Regions from separate parts of the Peribacillus sp. 05N428 genome, predicted to be linked through region 3. Evidence: predicted binding sites of a transcription regulator. Region 3 holds the regulator's gene; each other region holds the start of a gene.
What was found. Region 3 encodes LexA, which represses DNA repair genes until DNA is damaged. Its sites were predicted from a motif close to CGAACATATGTTCG; they were not measured.

Region 1: AC1DIV_RS18840 (YhjD family protein) is a predicted target of LexA. The motif match lies at 4,345-4,358, and genes of this name have one in related genera.
Region 2: AC1DIV_RS09595 (YolD-like family protein) is a predicted target of LexA. The motif match lies at 1,456-1,469, and genes of this name have one in related genera.

What each region holds. Positions count from the first base shown of each region.
Region 1 is NZ_JBFTMS010000022.1:15,674-22,918, forward strand. Features, by position in the region: gene AC1DIV_RS18820 (IDEAL domain-containing protein) at 1-194, opposite strand, end outside; gene AC1DIV_RS18825 (competence protein ComK) at 510-1,073, shown strand; gene AC1DIV_RS18830 (DUF3006 domain-containing protein) at 1,164-1,382, opposite strand; gene AC1DIV_RS18835 (ComEC/Rec2 family competence protein) at 1,383-2,222, opposite strand; gene AC1DIV_RS18840 (YhjD family protein) at 3,915-4,283, opposite strand; gene AC1DIV_RS18845 (TVP38/TMEM64 family protein) at 4,572-5,186, shown strand; gene lepB (signal peptidase I) at 5,220-5,783, shown strand; gene addB (helicase-exonuclease AddAB subunit AddB) at 5,971-7,245, shown strand, end outside.
Region 2 is NZ_JBFTMS010000007.1:140,851-148,095, forward strand. Features, by position in the region: gene AC1DIV_RS09590 (spore germination protein) at 1-1,174, opposite strand, end outside; gene AC1DIV_RS09595 (YolD-like family protein) at 1,510-1,848, shown strand; partial or broken gene AC1DIV_RS09600 (iron-sulfur cluster assembly accessory protein) at 2,001-2,099, shown strand; gene AC1DIV_RS09605 (SDR family oxidoreductase) at 2,359-3,000, opposite strand; gene AC1DIV_RS09610 (NAD(P)/FAD-dependent oxidoreductase) at 3,152-4,144, opposite strand; gene AC1DIV_RS09615 (NAD(P)/FAD-dependent oxidoreductase) at 4,619-5,833, shown strand; gene AC1DIV_RS09620 (NUDIX domain-containing protein) at 6,036-6,515, shown strand; gene AC1DIV_RS09625 (YuiB family protein) at 6,623-6,940, shown strand; gene AC1DIV_RS09630 (3D domain-containing protein) at 7,213-7,245, shown strand, end outside.
Region 3 is NZ_JBFTMS010000014.1:60,519-67,763, forward strand. Features, by position in the region: gene sirA (sporulation inhibitor of replication protein SirA) at 54-494, opposite strand; gene tkt (transketolase) at 793-2,796, opposite strand; gene AC1DIV_RS14825 (DUF896 domain-containing protein) at 3,027-3,260, opposite strand; gene AC1DIV_RS14830 (YneB family resolvase-like protein) at 3,326-3,982, opposite strand; gene yneA (cell division suppressor protein YneA) at 4,002-4,313, opposite strand; gene lexA (transcriptional repressor LexA) at 4,469-5,092, shown strand; gene AC1DIV_RS14845 (esterase/lipase family protein) at 5,657-7,189, opposite strand.

The sequences.
Region 1 (7,245 bases), on a different contig from region 3:
AGTTTTAAGAATAAAGGTTTGTTTTTTATATCCAAGGCATCATCGATCTGTTTTGCAAGGAGATTCTTTTTGGTAGTAAGGACGGCTTCCTGAATAATCATATCAATTAACATTTCCTGAACCACGGCATCGTTTTTCATTTCGCTCATTGATAAGGACTTCACTGACTCTGAATAAGATTTTTCATTTTTCAAAGTTACCACCCCTGACCCTTTTTATTATTATATGGATTTGAGCGGATAAAATCAACTGAAAATTTAAAAAATTTAAATTATGATAGAGAATGTGTCGTTTAGGTGACGAAAAAGCCACTAAATAAAAGAATTTTAAATTTTTTGTGAACTTGCTTTTTATGTTTAAGGGTTATGCTATTATAGTGAGTAATTTAACATACATTTACTATCCCCCTTCACTTTTCTTGGACAGGAATGGAAGGGTACAAGCAATTAAGAATATAAGCTTTGGAAAGTGATAGCGATGTTTAGCAATGAGGAAGAGGTGGATTAAAAATGAAGGAAAACAATCAGGGAATCATCGAGGAATATGAAATCACGCCACATACACTAATGGTTGCGCCAATTAATTACGGCAGTAAAATATATGCCCGTATCGTTGAAATGGAGGACGAGTTCATCTCCCCGTTTAAACCTATGGAAATAATAAAGAAAAGCTGCGAGTTCTTCGGATCAAGTTATGAAGGACGCAAGCAAGGCACGAAACAGCTCATAAACATCACACATAAAGCACCGATCGCGATTGATCCGACCAGTTCGATATTCTTCTTTCCAACTACATCTCCGTTACGTCCTCAATGCATCTGGTTATCACATGAGCATGTGGTATCCTATAAGCGCCTGGATTCCAAACATACAACCATCACATTCAGGAATAGACAAACCATCGATATAGCAGTGTCATGCAGCTCTTTCGAAAACCAGCTGCACCGGACCTCTTTTTTAAAAACGAAATTGATCCAGAGGATTGAGGAAACAAAGAGGAAATCCTTTTATCTGTTCACTGATGCTAATGGAGTCAAGGCTTCAGAGGTAATCTCAAAGTATATACCGCGATAAGAGGGGGTTCAGGGGAAAAATCAGAGGAGAATGCAAACGGGAATATTCAAATTTAAAGCAAGCCCTTCTTATTAAAGAAGGGCCCTGGAATCAATCTTCGAATAATTCATCCATTAAATCGTCAATTTCTTTTCTTAATTTTTCAGTTCCTTCTTTGGAAATGGTGATGGTATCACCATCGATAATCAGCATATCTCCTACTTTTGCTCCCTTGGGAAGAGCACTTTTAGGGAAATCCTTCATGTCACCACCATCGATTTCAACGACAGCGATCTTTCCTTCGAAGCGATCAATAATTCCTTGTACCAATTATTTCACCGTCTTTACAGTAATTTTCTGACCTGTAGAAGTAAAAATAATGTTACCTGATTTATCTGTGCGATAAGTTTTGGCTTTCACTGAATTCAACCGTTTTATAACAGTGGAAGTAGGGTGCCCATAGCCATTTTTCCCTACACTGATTACAGCATATTTCGGTTTTGTTTTGTTAATGAAAGCTGAACTTGTCGATGTTTTTGCACCATGATGGCCTACTTTAAGTAAATCCACACTTGGTACCAGTTTTTTAACCAGCATATCTTTCTCTGCTTTTTCTTCGGCATCACCTGTAAACAAGAATGTTTTTTTGCCGTGTTTAAGCAACAGGACAGCACTCCAATTATTTAAGTCAGACTTAGCATAGTCCTTAACAGGTGCAATGAATTTAAGGGAATTATCCTTTGCTTTAGTGTTGATTTCCACTCCCGTCTTCGCTTTTTTTATTGTAAGCGTCTTCTTCTTAACAGTCGTTAAAAAGTCTTTGTATGCCTGGGTAGTATGTGAAACTTTAGGGGCATACACAGATTTTACATTAATCGATTTAATCACATGAGCAAGACCGCCAACATGATCCGCATCTGGGTGAGTGGAAACTAATGCAGTAAGTGTTTTTACCTTTTGTTTTTTTAGGTAGGCAACAACCTCGTCGCCCTTTCCTTTACCGCCGCCATCGATTAAAACGTTTTCATTACCGGTTTGTATCAGGATTGAATCTCCTTGTCCAACGTTGATAAAATGTACCTTTACATTTGAGGCTGCCTCAGTTGTTTTAAGTCCAGTGAATAAAGATAAAACAAGAACAGCCACCAGTAGAATATTTATTTTCTTCATTTTTCCCCTCCGGTTAATAATTTACCATGTGTAACCGGAAAAATGGGAATATGGGAATATGGACACGATTTTTATTTGTGGTAAAAAAAGGGAAATATCGTCTAGGCTTATGTTTAGGGAAAATGATCCTGGGTATTTATGATTAATCTCTTGAATTAAAATGAAAACCATTATTTTAAAGAGTCAATCACTAAAAAATCTATTCCTCTCAGAAAAGAGTGTGAAGTTGGCATATATTAAAGGAGCAGGCTGCGTAGAAAGTTAGTATTACCAACAAAATATTTTGTTAAAGAGATTGTTACTGTTTTTTTAGGATTTGTACAATTTAAACGTTGATTACCCCCCCCAGGCACTCGCTTTCCGCGGGCGGTCCGAGAGCCTCCTCGGCGCGTTTGCACCTTTTGTTCCAACCAACTTTGTTTTAAAATTTAGATAGGAACCCTTTTGGCTACAAATTAAACCATGCAAATAAAACATTGCATGGTTATCATAAGAAATTAGGGATGGGTATAAGTTTCCTTAATGATTGGCTCCTTAATACATAATATGAAAGACACCGATGATGTATCTTTTGTTCAGTATTTCACAAATGGTTTTGTTTTTCTGGAAGTTCTTTTTGCTTTATACGTTTAATATAAAGGGGGTGTTACTAGTAGATAATACTAGTTATGGATATGCAATTAACATCTTTCTCAATAACGTTGTACTGACACTAAAATGATAGTTTAGACGTATAGTTATAATAGATGAATGGAAATTAAAATGTCGCTTAATAATGAACAAACGGGCCAGCCTTTTAATCGTTAAGGACATTTTCGTCGAAACTGTTGCCTTAATTCAGTAAGCAGTAAGTGCAAACGGCTTGTGTAACAAGAAGAGGAGAAGCGGCTATGGCAGTCCTCGGTTCCTATAATAGGGAAGAGGATAGTATACCATACCAGGCAGCTTCGACTTTCTGCCGTTTAATCATCAAGAACGAAGGCGATGCTATGCATACAGCAAACTTTTAATGAAGGATGCCATAACTAGGGAACTTGAAGTAACGCAGTTAAATGTAAAAGGTATTTTCAGAAGAAGATATTATCTATCTGAAATCTGAAATCCATGGCAGACATTTCATCCGACATGATAGAGCTTGATCCAATAGCATGGGCTTTTTAAGCGTCCCATCGTCCTAAAGGAATTTCCATTCATTCGATGCAGGGATTGGTTGATGGCAATCGATCAGGGCAAATCATGGGATACGTGTTACATTCTGCGGCGGATCATGATATTGGTTACTTTTACATCGATTTGTCGAAGCTGACTGTTTTCCTATCCTTTTCTTCAATATGATGAGTCGATCATAACGGGTGCCACTCCAACCTTTGTCATGGAGCATGTAATTAACTTTCATTTAAGGAATCTTAAAACTAAAATTGTTAGGATATTCAGTATGCACTTGATTACATAGGTTATGCCTTGATCGAAAAGTAATCTTTCACGGAGATGACTCCATGGTTTGAACTAGCCAATTAAATTATGATGTTATGGAATATTCAAACAGGGGAATGGAGGTAAGTGAGTCTAATCGATCTTGATCATGAAAGACTCCCTTACCTTTATGCCAGGAGAGATGCGGTGCTTTTTTATGGTCATCCTTTTTACGTCCAAGGGAATTTGTATCCTTCCGGAAGGCTCCGTTGTAACCCGTTAATCCCTTGAGGGTTTTTTTTCGAAAAAGTAATAACATAACAAGTCTTCGGTTTTGTTGCGAAGGCGGGGATTGAAATAATTATGATGTTCCTCGTATCCTTTATATAAAAAACAATACATCGTGAAGGATTCATCGCGTTTGATTTCACTAACCTTAATATTCTCTTTGCGCAAATAGCGCCGTACCTCGGCAAGTTCGTCTTGAACCACTTTTAAAATATGTTCGACTAGCTCCGAATAGGGCCTTTTTAATTTAAACGGACTAATTTCGATGACCTTGAGATCCCGGTTTAAGACTGTAATAACCATAGGGAGGTAGATGGCTTTTTCAATCATATTTCGGTCACCTTCTGGAATGCGGGTCATCATGACCGCCCCTTTCTAAATAGCGCGTTTTTAATACTAATATGTATCTTCCGTAAAAATAAGAACATTTGTTCCGTTTTTATCCTAATGTATTTTCAGTGGTTATGCAAGCAGTTTTGATAAATCTAGAAATATTCGTTAATAAGATTATGTTTTCCGGAGATAGGGAAAGTATGAAGATATATGGATAATAATTCTTGCAATTTCGGGGGAAAGTGATATATCTAAAATAAACGGTTTTTAATAAGTTTATGCTGCTTTGATGGCAGCATGTCGAGGGAGATAATTATGGATTTGGATACTATACGTGAGTGGTTTACACTTGATCATATATCGGCACTTATTCAGCAATATCGCTCATTCGGTCCAATTCCCGGGATCTTACTGCCGATGCTGGAAGCTTTTTTGCCTTTTTTGCCCTTAGTGGTGTTCGTGCTTGCCAATGCAACGGCATTTGGTCTCTGGTGGGGGTTTTTATTTTCTTGGATTGGTGCGGTAGCGGGGTCCTTTTTGATCTTTTGGATTATTAGAAGATATGGTCAAATGAGGTTTTTCCGATTTTTGCAAAAGCATAAACAGGTGCAGAGGTTGATGGTTTGGGTTGAGAGCCATGGATTCGGGCCTTTGTTCATATTGCTCTGCTTCCCTTTTACACCTTCGGCTATCGTTAATATCGTTGCAGGGCTATCAAAAGTCAGTACCCTGCAATATGGACTTGCAGTAGTTGGAGGGAAGGCGGTGATGATTTTTACGATCAGTTTCGTAGGTTACGATTTAGTATCATTGATTCATAAACCTGTGCGAACGATCATTATCGGAATCGTCATCTTTATCCTATGGTATGTGGGGAAAAGACTGGAAGTCCGGTTAAATAAAAGCATGAAGAGAGAAGAAGGGCAATAAATTAATATATAAATGCAGTAGGGGTTGAACTAGATGGAAAAAACAAACAAGAATTCTTTATCCGATTGGATAAAACCAGCGATGATAGCTTTTGTTATTTACATCTTAATCCGTACATTTCTCTTTTCAAGCTATGATGTTGAAGGAAAGTCGATGCAGCCGACCCTTGAAGATGGAAATAAACTTGTCGTGAATAAAATCAATTACCAGATTCATGATATCAACCGTTTTGACATTATTGTTTTTCATGCGAATTCACAAGAAGATTATGTTAAGCGGGTTATAGGGGTTGCAGGTGACCGTATTCGTTATAAAGATGATTGGCTATACGTAAATGGTGAGAAAGTGGATGAGCCTTATCTTGAGAAATTCAAGGAAGGTTTCCCAGGACAGGATTTTACAGGTGATTTTACATTAAAAGAATTGACGGATATGACCAAAGTTCCGGAGGGCAAGCTTTTTGTCATGGGTGATAATCGTCTTGAAAGTGCTGACAGCCGTCACTTTGGTTATATACCGGTAGAAAATGTTGTCGGTAAAGTGGATGTTCGATATTGGCCGGTCAATGATTTCAATTTTAAGTTTACAGGTGAGTGATTGTGAAGCCCGAGTATGATGCGGGCTTTTTCTTTTGGGGAAAACGCGAACGTACGGTTGGTGTTTTTTTAAGGGAAACGGTAAAATAATAGAAGGTAAATCTAATTGGAAACAGAAACCTAGTCATAAAGACGAAAGTATTTCTGGTATGATGGATCTAGATATTATGTTGTAAGGGGGAAAAGAGATGTCACTCCGTTTTTTACTGGGAAGATCGGGTACAGGGAAAACTTCGAATATATTGGACGAAATCCGCTCTAAATTGGCAGAAGATCCCGAAGGAAATCCAATTATCTACCTCGTTCCTGATCAGATGACGTTTCTATCTGAATATAAATTAATTAAAACACCAGGCCTTGCCGGAATGATCCGGACACAGGTTTTCAGTTTTAGCAGGCTTGCTTGGCGCGTTCTTCAGGAAACCGGGGGGATGAGCCGGCTGCATCTGGACAGTGTTGGCGTTAATATGCTGATACGGAAGATCATGGATGATAAAAAGGAAGAGTTAAAGATGTTCAGTCGATCTGCTGATAAGCAGGGGTTCATTGCACAGATGGAGCTAATGCTGGCTGAGTTCAAGCAGTATTGCATCCAACCTGATGACATTCAAAACTATTTGGCTGAAACCTCACAGGCCGGCAGCGGCATTCAGGATAAACTGCATGATCTTGAATTGGTCTATCAGGCTTTTGAGGATGAAATGGTCAATAAATATTTAGACTCCGAAGATTATTTCACTTTGCTGATCGAAAAAATGTCAGAGTCTTCATATATAAGGAATGCGGATATATATATCGATGGTTTTTATAGCTTGACTCCACAGGAATTATTGATTGTTGAAGAAATGATGAAGCTGTGCAGGAGTGTAACGATCTCGCTGACGTTAGATCAGCCCTACAGGCAATATGCTCCGGATGATTTGCAATTGTTCAGGCAAACGGGAAACCTTTATCATCACCTATATCAGGCTGGATTGAGGAATGGCATACCGATTTCAGAAGATCGAATCTTAAAAAGATCGGAAAGGTTTGGAAAGAGTCCGGGGCTGAATCATCTGGAAACTTATTTTTCCATTCGTCCTGCACGAACGTTTGAGCAGTCACCTGATGTAACGATCGCCCAGGCAGTTAACCGCAGAGCTGAGATTGAAGGAGTTGCCCGGGATATCTTGTCGCTGGTCAGACAGAGACAGCACCGTTTCCGTGATATTGCGATTTTAGTCCGTAACGGGGAAGCATACGCAGATATTTTACAAACCGTTTTTCGGGATTATCAAATTCCCTTGTTCGTCGATTCCAAGCGGACGATGCTGAATCATCCTCTGATTGAACTGATTCGTTCGACTTTGGAGATCATCAATGGCTATTGGCGTTATGAACCGGTATTTCGTGCAATCAAGACAGAGCTTCTATTTCCGCTGCAAAAAAACCACGATCGGATGCGTGAACAGGTAGATAAGCTG
Region 2 (7,245 bases), on a different contig from region 3:
TGCTCATTTCATAAGAAGGGATAATAAAAGAAGTAACTCCCGTTAGTGCTACAATGACGACCATCATATTGGATATCAAATTGGACTCAACGACGACGGTACCAATGACGATACCGCCGACCACGCCGATGGTTTGGCCAATCGGACTTGCGAGACGAACTGTTGCTTCTCGCAAGATTTCGAGTATGAGCAGCATCGTTATTGCTTCGAGTACAGGTGGCATCGCTACGTATTCCATAGAGCTTTGCAGCGTAAGTGCAATTTCGAACGGTAGAATACGGGGGTCGAATGTAACAAGGGCGACGTAAGCACCTGGTAAGAGTATCGTGAAAATAAAGCAGACGATACGAAGAAACCGTAAGGAGCTGCCGAATAGCCAACCAATTTGATAATCGTCTGGGGTTTGAAAGAAAGCCCAAAACGAAACTGGAACGATAAGGCAATCTGGCGAACCGTCGGTCAAAATCGCGATTTTCCCATCCATCAAGTATGATCTTACCCGGTCTGGTCTTTCAGTTACGAGTATTTTCGGAAACAACGAGAATTTTTTATCTTGTATCAACTCCTGGAGAAAACCGGGTGCTTCAAGATAATCGATGTCAATGTTCGAAATCCTGCGATTAAACTCCTTTATGACATCTTCGTTCGCGAGAGAACTTAGGTAAAGTACGGCAACTTTTGTATTCGACCTCCGGCCAAGCTGATAGGACTTTACGACAATATCGGTTGTTGAGATCAACTTTCGCATTAGGTTGAGATTCGTATCCAGGTTCTCTATCAATGCTTGGTTGGAACCGCGCAGCACTCGTTCATTTACCGGAAGGTTTACCGCACGTTCTTTGTTAAGCTCGGTTCCAAGCAAATATAGTTTCGCTTCGCCGTCGATTTGAACTACCGTTTTCCCTGCGACCAGTGCCTGCGATGCAACCAAAAGTAGATCGGTCTCGCTGTAATCTAGAATGGACACTGCTTCGCGTACGCTGATGTCCGTGTTGCGAAGCAAAGGGCGGATAATATGGTCTTGCACCACGGGAAGCTCAATCATTGTATCCAAATAGAAAAGCCGATAATGTCTTTCGCTGGCCATGAAATCACTCGTTTTAAAGTCTGAGCTATGGAATAGCATTCCTTGCAGTGACTTCTCGTTTTTGTATAGAGATCGGTCGGCTTTCATTAAAGTTCCTCTTTTCTCCAAAACGGAAAGTTTATCGTATTTTCCCCACAATTTTTTAAAATATTCCGTTTTGAAAGAGCCTTAGACTTACTTGAAATCCTCCGAATGATGAAATTGATTCCTATTTTTATTGGAGAGTTAATAATACACAGATAAGTGAAAAGTGAGCAGGTAAATGATGTTTATGTCGATTCATTCGTACTCACTAATCTTGGGGAAGCATTTGCTCTTGAAGTACGCTTAGCCTCGAATTAATTCGGGGTTTTCTTTTGTATGTTTATAGAACGTGTGTTCGTGTTATAATATCGTTATCCATACGAAGGGACTGACGTATTATGACGTTACGTGACCGCGGAAAATTAAAGTGGGCGCCGGCTGCCTTTCTTCCTGAATATACGAAGATGCTGCGTGACTTAGATACGGATTATTACCGTCAACAAAAACCCATTATAGACGAGTTTCAATTTGAGGAATTTGACCAACGTATCTGCTATTCGATGGAACATAATTTTGCGGTGAAAATTACGAAGTGGGTGGACGGCTTTAATCACGAAATAGTTGGACGCATACATTACGTCGATCCTGTATATAAGGAAGTGCGCCTGAAAACGGAACCTGATGAAGTGGAGAGAGTAAAGATGGCCGACATAATTGCCGTGGAAGTTATCGAATAAATTTCTTCTTCGGACTTGTACACCGGTTAGCCAGCCGCTATAATAATAGAAAATACACGTTACGGTAAATACGTAAGTGCGAAAAAATATACGAGTGTGATATATCGTTCAGTGACCGACTAAGTTTCTGTTGGGGCAGCGTTTCCCATTACGGAGGCTTTACGATCGAAAACCCAAATGCCATCGCTTCATGCGGTTGCGGGTCTTCCTTCAAAACGGCAAAAAACGCCGGCACGCCGGAGAACTGCTAAGTAAACTCCAATACTTCGGAAAAAGGGGGCACTTTAATAAGTGCCTCCTTTAGTTTGTTTTGACAAAAGGGATTCAGGATGGTCTCATCCTAACACGAGACTAGATTATCATTACGTTTTTTATTGTAAACCTTATTGGATTTCTGAAATCAACTACAACGTTTTTTAGAAAAAACGGTAGGCAAACATGCTTTTCTTTGAATGTTTCTACTGTCTAGTCCAGGGGGGAATTTAACAACTGCCCCTTTTTCATGCTGGCTTACATATTGTTCAGGGCCTCCTTGATTGGGAGGGTGCCGCTGAATATCTCGAATGTTTTATTGAACGTTTTTTCCTCTGTGACAGATTGGGCAAGAACGGAGGCGACATCGGCTCTTGGAATGGACTTATCAGTATGATCGACTTTCTCATCCGCAAAGATTTTTCCGATCGCTTGTTCATTTGTCAAAGCAACCGGCCGGACTATCGTGTATGTCAGCCCGCTTGCTTTTAAATGTTCATCGGCATCATGTTTTGCTTCAAGATAATGGCGCATTTCTTCTTTGGCTTGTTCCGGATCATCAGAACCGACAGAGCTTAACATGACAAAACGTTCGATCCCTTTCTTTTTGGCGGCATCAACCAGTTTAATGGCTCCATTCTTATCCACAGCTGTCGTTTTATCCGTCCCTGTTTTAGGTCCAGATCCGGCGGCAAAAATGATGGCTTCCATGTTATCCACTGCTTTATCCACATTTCCCTCTAAATCTGCAAGGATTGGATGCCCGCCGAGTTCTTTTATCGTTTGAGCCTGTTCCTCTTTCCTGATCATCCCGTATACGGTCATTTGCGGATTTTTTGATAATTCCCCAATGATCTGCTTTCCGGTCGTTCCGTTGGCCCCTGCAATTAAAATATTCATGGATGCATTCCCCTTTCATGGCTTCTACTACTCTTTACCCATAGAATGAAAAGGGTAAGCACTGTGGATAACTAATTGAAAAAACTTATCCACAATCATCGGATTGGGGACAAAAAAACCGGCCATGAAAGCCGGTTTTTGCGTAATATAATTAAAACATGGAAGAACTGTGCATCGGCTGAACTTTTGCTTTTGGGTCAATATATTGCTTGGCGTGATTGACGGCAGTGGGTGCCTCACCAAAACCACTGGCAATCAATTTTACTTTGCCATCATAGGTTGCAATATCACCTGCTGCATAAATTCCCGGGATATTCGTTTCCATTCTGGAATTCACCAAAATGCTGTTCTTCTGGATATCAAGTCCCCATTCCTTAATGGGACCAAGAGAAGAAACGAAGCCGTAATTGACGATGACTGCATCTACATCCATGGTCTCTGTATCGTCACCATTTGTATCCTTGATGACAATTGTATGGATACGTCCGTCTGTACCAATCAACTCTGCAGGTATGTATGGAGTCTTTATTTCCACTTTTGAATTTTTAAGTGTTTCTACACTATGTTCGTGGGCACGGAACTTATCTCTTCTGTGAATGATGCTCACTTTCTCGGCAATCGGCTCCAGCATTAAGGCCCAGTCCACTGCTGAATCCCCACCGCCGAAGACCACCACTTTTTTGCCGGCAAAATGATTGAGGTCATCGATGAAATAGTGAAGGTTGCCGTTTTCGTATTTTTTTGCATCTTCAATTTCGATGCGGCGGGGTTGGAAAGCCCCATTTCCAGCTGTGATGATAATCGTTTTGGAGTAATGGATTTCTTTATCAGTCGTTAACTTGAAAACTCCATCGGCTTGCTTTTCCACTTCTTGAACGGCTTGCTCCAGGACGACATCCTGTTCGAACTTTGCCATTTGTTCTTTCAAATTATTCACTAGCTCCTGAGCTCGCACTTTGGGGAAACCAGCGATATCATAGATGTATTTCTCAGGATAAAGGGCCGACAATTGTCCGCCTAATTGTGGCAGGCTCTCGATGATTTTTACGGATGCCTGTCTCATTCCTCCATAAAATGCAGTGAATAATCCAACCGGGCCTCCGCCAATGATTGTAATATCATAAACTTTTTCATTAACTTCCAACGTTATCCCTCCGATATACTAGGTTTGCTGAAATTTATTCTCTTATTTTAACATAGATGATCTTTTAAAAAACGGAGAAAGTTAGAAAAGTGAGAAAGTTTTGACTATATTTGTGCGTTTTCGTGATGGATGGTTTGTATCCGCTTTCAAATCTGGGTGAAATTACCCTTTGCCAATGTTGAGCATAACGTATAAATATGGTCGCAACTGGGTGAAAAGTAATGTTTTTCGGCTATATTTCAACCCGAAAAAGTTCGGTTTGTTACTTGAAAAAGGTAAGGAAAAAGACTAATATTTACTTAGATATCATTTGGTAAATTTTTTATGAATTTTTTATGACATTTATGAAGTGTTACGTGAAATACGTCACAAATGTATAAGAGTGCTTTTTATAATGGAAATTATAAAGATAGACAATATATTTTAGTTATGGAAAGCATCACAAGAAAATATCGTAAAGGTGGAAGAATACTTTTGAAAAAGCCAACAATCGTTGTTTTAGGAGCAGGTTATGGTGGATTGATGACTGTTACTCGCTTACAGAAGGCGTTAGGTCAAAATGAAGCAGAAATCGTATTAGTTAACAAAAATGATTACCACTATGAAACAACATGGCTGCATGAAGCATCCGCTGGAACGCTTCATCATGATCGTGTGCGCTATCCAATCAAAAGTGTCATTAACAGCAAAGTTAAATTCATCCAGGATTCCGTTTTGGAAGTGAAAACGGAGAACAAAAAAGTCATCCTTGAAAACGGCGAAATTTCTTATGATTATTTAGTGATTGGTCTTGGACCTGAATCGGAAACATTCGGAATCCAGGGGCTAAAAGAATATGCTTTCTCTATCTCTAACGTGAACACGGCACGTAAAATCCGTGACCATATCCAATTGCAATTCGCGACGTACAGTACTGAGGTCGAAAAGAATGAAGACCGCTTGACGATCGTTGTTGGAGGAGCAGGATTTACGGGTATCGAATTCCTTGGCGAATTGGCTAACCGTGTCCCTGAACTTTGTAAAGAATACGACATCGATTTCCAAAAGGTCCGCATGTACTGTGTGGAGGCAGCCCCAGCCGTCCTCCCTGGCTTCGATCCGGAATTGGTGGATTATGCAGTATCTTACCTTGAGAAAAAAGGTGTGGAATTCAAAATCGGCACACCGATCAAGGGGGCGACTCCTGAAGGCATCATCGTGGCAAAAGGTGAAGATGAAGTGGAAGAAATCAAAGCGGGCACCGTTGTATGGGCAGCTGGCGTACGTGGAAACTCCGTGATAGAGACTTCCGGTTTTGAAGCTATGCGCGGACGTATTAAAGTGAATCTTGACATGCGGGCACCGGGGCATGACGATATCTTCATCGTAGGGGATTGCGCTTTGATCATCAACGAGGAAATTAATCGTCCATATCCACCTACTGCACAAATAGCGATGCAGCAAGGTGAGGTCATTGCGAAGAACCTGACTAAATTGGTTCGTAACGAAAGCGACCTGGAAACGTTCACTTTCGAAAACAAAGGAACGGTATGTTCACTCGGTGAAGATAATGCGATTGGTGTTGTCTTCGGCAAGAAAGTTACAGGTAAGACTGCATCATTCATGAAGAAAATGGTTGATAACAGGGCATTGTTAATGATTGGCGGAGCCTCACTTGTTGCTAAAAAGGGTAAATTCAACGTCCTTTAATTTTTTCGATAGATCAAAAATGGCCATTTGGGGATTGTCCCTGAATGGCTTTTCCATTGGCATCCCATCCATCGATGAGTGTGTCATAGCGGAGTATGCAATTTTTTTGTGTGGAATATAATGGGGATGACGAAGTTTGATCAAGGAAATTATCTTTGGCATCATCTTTTCTAAATAATGAATGTAGGGGAAGTGGGTTTTGGTGGAACATTGCAAAAATGTTTGGCTGGCAGTGTCCGGCCTTGTGATATCCGATAAAGGTGAGTGGCTTGTCGTGAACAAAAGGTATGGCGGATTGAAAGGGCAATGGTCGCTTCCGGCAGGTTTTGTCAAAAATGATGAAACCGTCGATGAAGCTGTCGTAAGGGAAGTGCTGGAGGAGACGGGCATTCATACAGAAATCGAAGGCATCGTAGGAGTGAGAAGCGGAGTCATCAAAGGGGATATAAGTGATAATATGTTGATATTTTTACTTAAACCGCTCAGTTATGAAGTAAATGCTCAATTGGATGAATTATATGAAGCTAAATTTTATCACCCTGATTTACTCATGAAGGAGGGGAAGCAATCGTTACTATTGGAACAGCTTTTAGCTTTTAAAAAGGAAAGAATGCAGACGATGCTTGACGGGTTGAATCCGGGAGATCAATTTGGATATACATCATATAAACTATTCTTGTAATTTGGGTAATTATCTTTTCTTCGGTATTATTTGGTATAAGTCGTTGACGCAGCAATTATTTTTTCAGTAAACTAAAGGTGTCGCTTTTAAGGAGGGTCAAGAATAACATGCCATTGCCTGTTTTAATTATCTCAATACTCTTATTTTTCATATTGTTTTTCGGAATTGGGTTTTTGCTGAATATGCTCTTCCGTTCTTCGTGGATCATGGTCTTCTTATTTCCAATCGTCTTCATCATCATTGTCAATGAAACAAAGCTAATAGAATATTTTAGGAATCCGGGAATATCTTTTTCCAATCTTGGTACGAACCTTACATCCCTGCATACGGCAGACATCATTATTTTATCAAGCGGGCTGCTTGGCGCGGTTTTAGCTGGTGTGGTGATCAGGATTCTAAGGAATAAAGGATATCAAATGTTTTAATAAGGGAAGGGCCGTCATTTATGGACGGTCCTTTTTGTTTTCGCATACTTTGTTGCTATTTACTAAGTAGTGCGGTGTATGATTTCCCCTCCAGATGCTCGTGTCCCGCTGCTCCCGCAGGAGTCTCGCACTTCCGCTCCAATCAACCTTAAATAGTTTCGTTTTAAAAACAACAATCTTTGTAAGAAAAATTGGTTCTTTCCATGCTTTATGAATACTTTCACTCCGTAAAGGGAACAAATATCCTTGTGAGAGGAGTGGAATTGATACATATGAAGATTGTAAAAGCATTATTTTTGAGGGTT
Region 3 (7,245 bases):
GTGTACTAGACCAAAGGTTATTATACAATACCCGCTACCGAAAAGTCCCCCATTTAGACAAATTTTCTTTCTTTTATCGGTTTTAACCAACCGTATTTTTCATGTTCAAAATCAATGGCCAGAAAACTCGCTTCATATTTTCGAATACTTTCAAAGAAAGCCGTCTCCGCTTCATAGTCTCCTTCAGCTTCAAGAGTAATGGAATCATTCTGAATGATTAAAACGGCTTTACTTGATCCGTTTGTTTTTTCTAAATAGTATTTTCCATTTTGAGTCCAATAATTCATCTTTTTTTGCAAACGTTGTTCAATAGCAAACTGCAACTGGATAATCGGGACTTTTTTGGTGACATATTCGATTTGTTTTTGCAAAATACTCTTCAGTCTGCCCCTTGCTTGAATATATTCCAAAAACAAATTGAAAAATAGCTTTTCTCTTCCATAATAATGATGGGCAAATTCATCTTCGATTAAATAAATTTGATAGGTTCTCATCAGCCAATGCCTCCTAGCTTTCCTATTTTGGTCACGAAAACATCTAACTACCAGCAACCTGTCCACTATTTTCCACTATTGATGACTTTCCCCTTTAACTGACACATTTAAACGAAATTTATTTATTCTCATTATATATTGACAAACTAAAAAGATATGTTGTTTGCTGGAGAAATTTTCTTCTTTTTTTGTCGAATGGAAGATTTCCTTTAGTATAGAAGCACATTCAATATGTATAATAGGATTTTTTGATAAAAAAACTGACACCAATCTAGTTGGTGTCAGTTCCGCATTACTGTTATTTAAGCATTTCTTTCACACGGGCAACTACATTTTCTACAGTGAAACCGAATTCCTCCATGATTTTACCGCCTGGTGCAGAAGCTCCAAAATGATTGATGGCCAATATTTCACCCTCATCACCTGCATAACGATCCCAGCCAAACGGTGAAGCCACTTCGATAGCTAAACGTTTTTTCACTGCCGGATTGATTACGCTTTGTTTATATTCTTTTGATTGAGTTTCAAATCGATCCCATGATGGCATGCTGATTACCGCAACATCAATTCCTTCGTTCGCTAAAGCATTCTGTGCTTCCACAGCCAAGTTCACTTCGGAACCAGTCGCAAGAAGTAATGCATCGGCTACTTCTTTCTTAGAAGCAGAGATGATGTAAGCACCTTTTGAAACACCTTCATACGCAGTTTCGGAAGTGCCCTTTATTGTTGGCAATCCTTGACGAGTCAGAACAAGAGCAGTTGGTTTATTTGTAGACTCCATAGCCACTTTCCAGGCTGCTGCCGTTTCATTGCCATCAGCTGGACGGATTACCCCTAGGTTAGGCATAGCGCGCAATGATGCTAATTGTTCGATTGGCTCATGAGTCGGTCCGTCTTCCCCTACAGCAATGCTGTCATGAGTGAATACATAGTTTACAGGCAGTCCCATTAGTGCTGCCATTCTTATGGCAGGACGTAGATAATCAGAGAATACGAAGAATGTTCCTCCGTATACTTTTAAGCCACCATGAAGTGCCATTCCATTTAAAGCCGCACCCATAGCGAATTCACGTACACCGAACCATATATTACGGCCGCTGTAATTACCAGGTAATAGATCTGTCTCACCTTTGATGGCAGTATTATTAGATCCGGCTAAATCCGCAGAACCCCCAATGAAGCTAGGGACCTTTTTGGCGATCGCATTCAGTACTTCCCCACTTGAAGCACGGGAAGCTAATGTTTTACCTTCTTCATAGACTGGAATTTCCTGATCCCAATCAGCAGGCAGTTCACCTTTGATGGCAAGCTCCAATTGCTGTGCTAACTCAGGATGTGCTTCTTTGTAATTTTTGAACAATTCATTCCAAGCTTCTTCTTTTTGAGCACCTGCATCAACAACAGCTTCATTGAAATGTGAATACACTTCTTCAGGTACATGGAAGTCCTCTTCGAATGTCCATTTATATGCTTCTTTTGTCAATTTAAGCTCATCTGCACCAAGCGGAGCGCCGTGAACGGCAGATTTACCTGAACGGTTTGGTGAACCGTAACCAATAACCGTTTTCACTTCGATTAATGTTGGGCGTGCATCGTCGGTTTTCGCTTCTTCAATCGCTTTAGCAATTTCCTGAAGATCATTGCCATCCTCAACGCGGATATATTGCCATCCATAAGATTTGAACCGGTCTGCTACGCTTTCACTAAATGATTGACTTAAGTCGCCGTCAAGGGAAATATCATTAGAATCATATAAAACAACAAGTCTTCCCAGTTGTAGATGTCCAGCTAATGAAGCGGCTTCTGCAGAAACACCTTCCATTAAATCTCCATCTCCACAAATGCTATATGTATAATGATCGACCACATTATAAGAATCGCGGTTATAGCTTTCAGCCAAGTGACGTTCAGCCATTGCCATTCCGACTGCCATTGCAATACCTTGTCCAAGCGGCCCGGTAGTTGCATCTACACCAGCCGTATGTCCGAATTCAGGATGTCCTGGAGTTTTACTGCCCCATTGACGGAAGCTTTTCAAATCATCGATAGATAAGCCATAGCCCGATAAATGAAGAAGGCTGTATAACAGCATAGAACCATGTCCAGCTGAAAGAACAAAGCGATCTCTATTAAACCAATCTGGATTTTTCGGGTTATGGTTCATATATTCGGTCCATAGTTTATACGCCATTGGCGCTGCCCCCATTGGCATACCTGGATGGCCGGAATTAGCCTTTTCAATTGCATCAATTGATAATGTACGAATCGTATTGATAGAAAGTGCATCTAATTTATCTAACATATTGTAAAAACATCCCTTCCTGTAATGTACCTCTTTATATTATAGTGACAAGCATAATATCACAACTAAAATCACTATTTACTGCCTCAATATTAAAATTTTCTAGAAATAAGAGAAGCCCCTATTTAGATTAAACTAAATAGGAGAATACATACATGAATGCACTCTCTTTTTACTCCAAAATGCCAAAGAATCCTCAAATGGAATGTTCCATCAGAGGAATCCAAGCATTAATGTAAATTTCGTTTTTCTTTTATATTTTTTATCTTTTGAGGAGTGACGTCATTACCCTCTGGATCCACGACTTTCACATGCTCCAACGTGTCGGACATGGATTTTCTGAATGTTTCCAAATATTCACTTCTCAATTGGGTTTGCTCTTTCGCTTCAACTTCCGTCAAGCCTTCAGCCTTTGCCTTTTTAGAAAGTACATTTATACGGGCTATTTTTTCTTTTGATAACATAATTTCGCTCCTTCATAATCTGCGGATATTGTCATGGTATTAAAAAAAAAGCGAAATTACAAGTTCTATGATTTACTTTCCTTTGTATTCATTTGATGTTCGAGAAAACGCCTGTTCACAGTAGCCTTAGATACATTGTATCCAAAGCCCCTTAATGTGGCTGCGATTTCTGAGAATGTCAACCCATTGGCACGCAGTTTAATAATTTCTTCAATAGGAATCTCCATACGGTCCCTTCCAGTGGAATTCCTTTGGTTGTGAAGATTTTTTTGAGGACGGTACCCTTTTTCAACGGCTCTCATCATTCCGCGCTTTATTTTAAGATTATGTAGTTTCCTTTGATATTCTTCTACAATGCCCACTATCTGGATGACCATGGCATCCGAATCCGATAACTCCAGCTCCCCATCGTGTGAGAGCGTATAAATTTTCACATCTTCTTTAAGGATGACATGGAAAAGGGCTATTTTGGCATTCCCTCTTCCCAGTCTTGTTTCGTCCTGGATTAAAAGGACTTCAGCTTCTTTGGTTTTAAATAGTTCGAGCATGTCAAAAATGCCATCCCGATTCAACTCATAACCACTTGCCTGTTCTTTTATAATGGAGACAACTTCCACATCCATCTTTTCAGCCAATTTGACTAATTCATCTTCCTGCCTTGCCAATGATGTTTCCTGTGACTCTTTTTCGGTGCTGACCCTACAATAGATTACCGCCTTCATAATACCCTACCTTTACTACTTACTGCTCACTGGCCAAATTCTGGACAAGTTCTTCCCCTTTAACCGGTATGACAATGATTTGTCCAGGTTTTATCGAATCCGCACTGACTCCATTATTCTCTTCTATCCAACCAATGAATTCTTTTTTTGTCAAATTTGTTTCTTCATATTCTTCGGCAATTCCCCATAGGGTGTCACCTTCGCTTACTTCTATAGAAAGGAAATCCTTTTTTTGATCATTGTTCAATGTACAAGAGAATAAAATTGAAAAGATGAATACTGATCCCGCTAATAGAATCGTATAAATATAATTTTTGTATAATTTTTTCATAATAATCCCTCCAAAGCGAATGTTCGTTCGTATGTTATGATCAAATTATAATACGAACGTTTGTTTCAGTCAACAACAAAATTCGAACTTATGTTTGTATAGAGATGGGGGCCATGCTATAATGTAGCAAAGAACATTGGGGAAGAGGTGCACAAATGACAAAACTATCAAAACGGCAGCAAGATATTCTTGATTTCATTAAAGAAGAGGTTCGCCAAAAAGGGTATCCGCCTTCCGTACGGGAGATTGGCGAAGCAGTGGGACTTGCATCAAGTTCAACAGTACACGGACATTTATCCCGCCTGGAAAGTAAAGGCCTTATTAGACGTGACCCAACCAAGCCAAGGGCCATTGAAATAATGAATTTGGAGGAAGCGAACAATATTCCCAAAGCCAATGTCGTGAACGTGCCGTTACTTGGAAAAGTAACAGCGGGCATGCCGATAACAGCTATTGAGAACATTGAAGAATACTTTCCGCTTCCCGAAAGCATGGTTCCACATGATGACCATGTATTCATGCTGGAAATCATGGGTGAAAGTATGATTGAAGCAGGAATTCATGATGGAGATTATGTCATCGTGAAACAACAAAGCAGTGCCAATAATGGAGATATCGTCGTGGCGATGACGGAAGATGATGAAGCCACTGTAAAACGATTCTTTAAGGAACCGGATTACATAAGGCTTCAGCCTGAGAACTCAAATATGGAACCAATTATTTTACGAGATGTTTCGATACTTGGAAAAGTAATAGGCTTATATAGACAAATACACTAAAAGCGCTTCCCGCGCTTTTTTTGTTTGTTTAATTTATGTCCAGAATTCTCTCAATATGCATTTGGAAGAGTAGATATTGAAATATTTTTTAATAGAATCTAGTTTCATGGGAAATTAAACATCCTTTATAACGGATGAAAGTTAGACCATCGCCTTTCTGGTAATATGTACTTTGGAAGAAAGCTCATTGAAATAAAAAAAAGAGGGTTTAAAATCCCCCCTTTACAATTAATTTCACTTTTAACCTTTGGTTCACTTTAATAAGGTTAGATCGACCAAGTCATTCCACCAATATGTCCTGTTTAATTTTCTGGCCATAAGGAGCAATTTGCTTAATGAATGTTTCCTTGCTCATTAGATCTTTCATTACCAAGCATAAATCTTTATTTCCAGGGAACTCACTCCTAAATATATCCACCTAACACCCGTTGAATTAATACTTTTATATAGGAGTACGGCTGTTTACATTGGCGGAATTACCATCTCCCTAGTTACCCGTACCATTTCGCACCTACCTCATATTTCATCAAAAAAATGCCTCCTCAACTAAGAGAAGGCATTTCGCTATTTCTCAATATAGACCGAACGAATCAGCGTCCGGGTTCTTTCGGTACCATCCACATTTTTTTCCTTAACATCTATTGTTACATTATAAACACCTGACTTAGGTACTTCTGGAAGGGTGCCAGTAAAATTTTCAGTATCCATTGCCTTAATTGAGTTTTTTTCACTAATTTCATTACCGGTTTCATCTATCAGATGAACCAAAAATGTTGTACTGATTGGTCTTTTTTTATCATTCATTGGATTCTTTATTAAAAATTTTGCATCTTTTTGCTTAACTTTACCGGCCATACTTAATGTAATGGGATTCTTTTCGTTAAATTGGGCTGTGAACAGGAAGGCGTCTTTTGGCGATTTAGTCTTCATTCGTACTTTCCAGTCACCAATTTCAAGGTTATTTCTGTAGAATGATTGGATGGTTGCACCATTAAAAAAGGAAGTTTCATTTTTGGCTGAATGGACCTTTAAGGAAGGTGAATACTTTTTATTGGATGGAGAAATCAATTCAACCTCGACATCATTTGAGGCTGTATATATGCTTATATTACCTGGGGCCGCTTCATTTACATGGAAGCTTTGTTCGACCCAGACATTTTGTTTCAGGACATCACCCAGAACGGTTTGAGCGAGTGCGGTTGTAATGACATCATCTTCAACTCGTTCTTTATAATTGACATGATATGCAGGAATCCCAGTGGTGGATGTGCTTTTTAAATAGGGTTCAATTCTTGAAAATACAGCTGAGCCAACTCGAATATTGTCGTGATCAAAGTTGGGATCCGTAAATAAATGTGTTGCATAGGGTATTTTTGTACTCCATACATTCACCAGTCCATCATTTTCCCCATATGATGATAAATATTGTCCCCCCATTGATAAGGCTGATAGTACCGGGCCTCTGTTCATACCTGCCACAGTGAAATACAAGTTTTTACGAGAGTTAACATGGTTATCCGTGACAGAACGAAATTCAGCCATTTTACCAACTTGTAAAGAATAAGTTCCCTCATCTTTTTGACCTAATAAGGAACCAAGCCAGCCCGCATACCAGCTATAAGCCAAATCAGCTAGGTGAGAACCATGATGTGGGGAAGCTAAAGTGATCACCCTTCCAACATATTGGTGTGCTCCATAGTGGACTAGAGCCGCTTGGGTGTCTGGGCCCCCTTTGCTGTGAGCTATAATATTTACTTTTTCGCCCCCGAAATGGTTACTGATTTCTGAAAGCATTTGAGCTAATAGCCTTCCATTGGCATATTGGCTCACTGATCCATTTCCAGCTGAATCATGAAGCTGAACAAAAACCGTTTGGTAGCCTGCTTCATACGCTTTGGTATACATATCATTGACGCCATGATATTCCGTTTCACCATACCAGCTGGTTGAACTGCCGTTTTTCCCTTGTACAAACACGATTGGTGGTTTGTTTGTATCAAGATTGGGAGGAATACCTCCAAGAAACCAATCCCCTGGACTGAAAGTTTCGGAGGGCGGTTTCAATTTTCCTGCTGAGGAAATGTCTGGCTTTGCCATAATTAATAGAGTTAGAATGAGGACAAGAAAAACGACATAATTGATTACATTCCTTT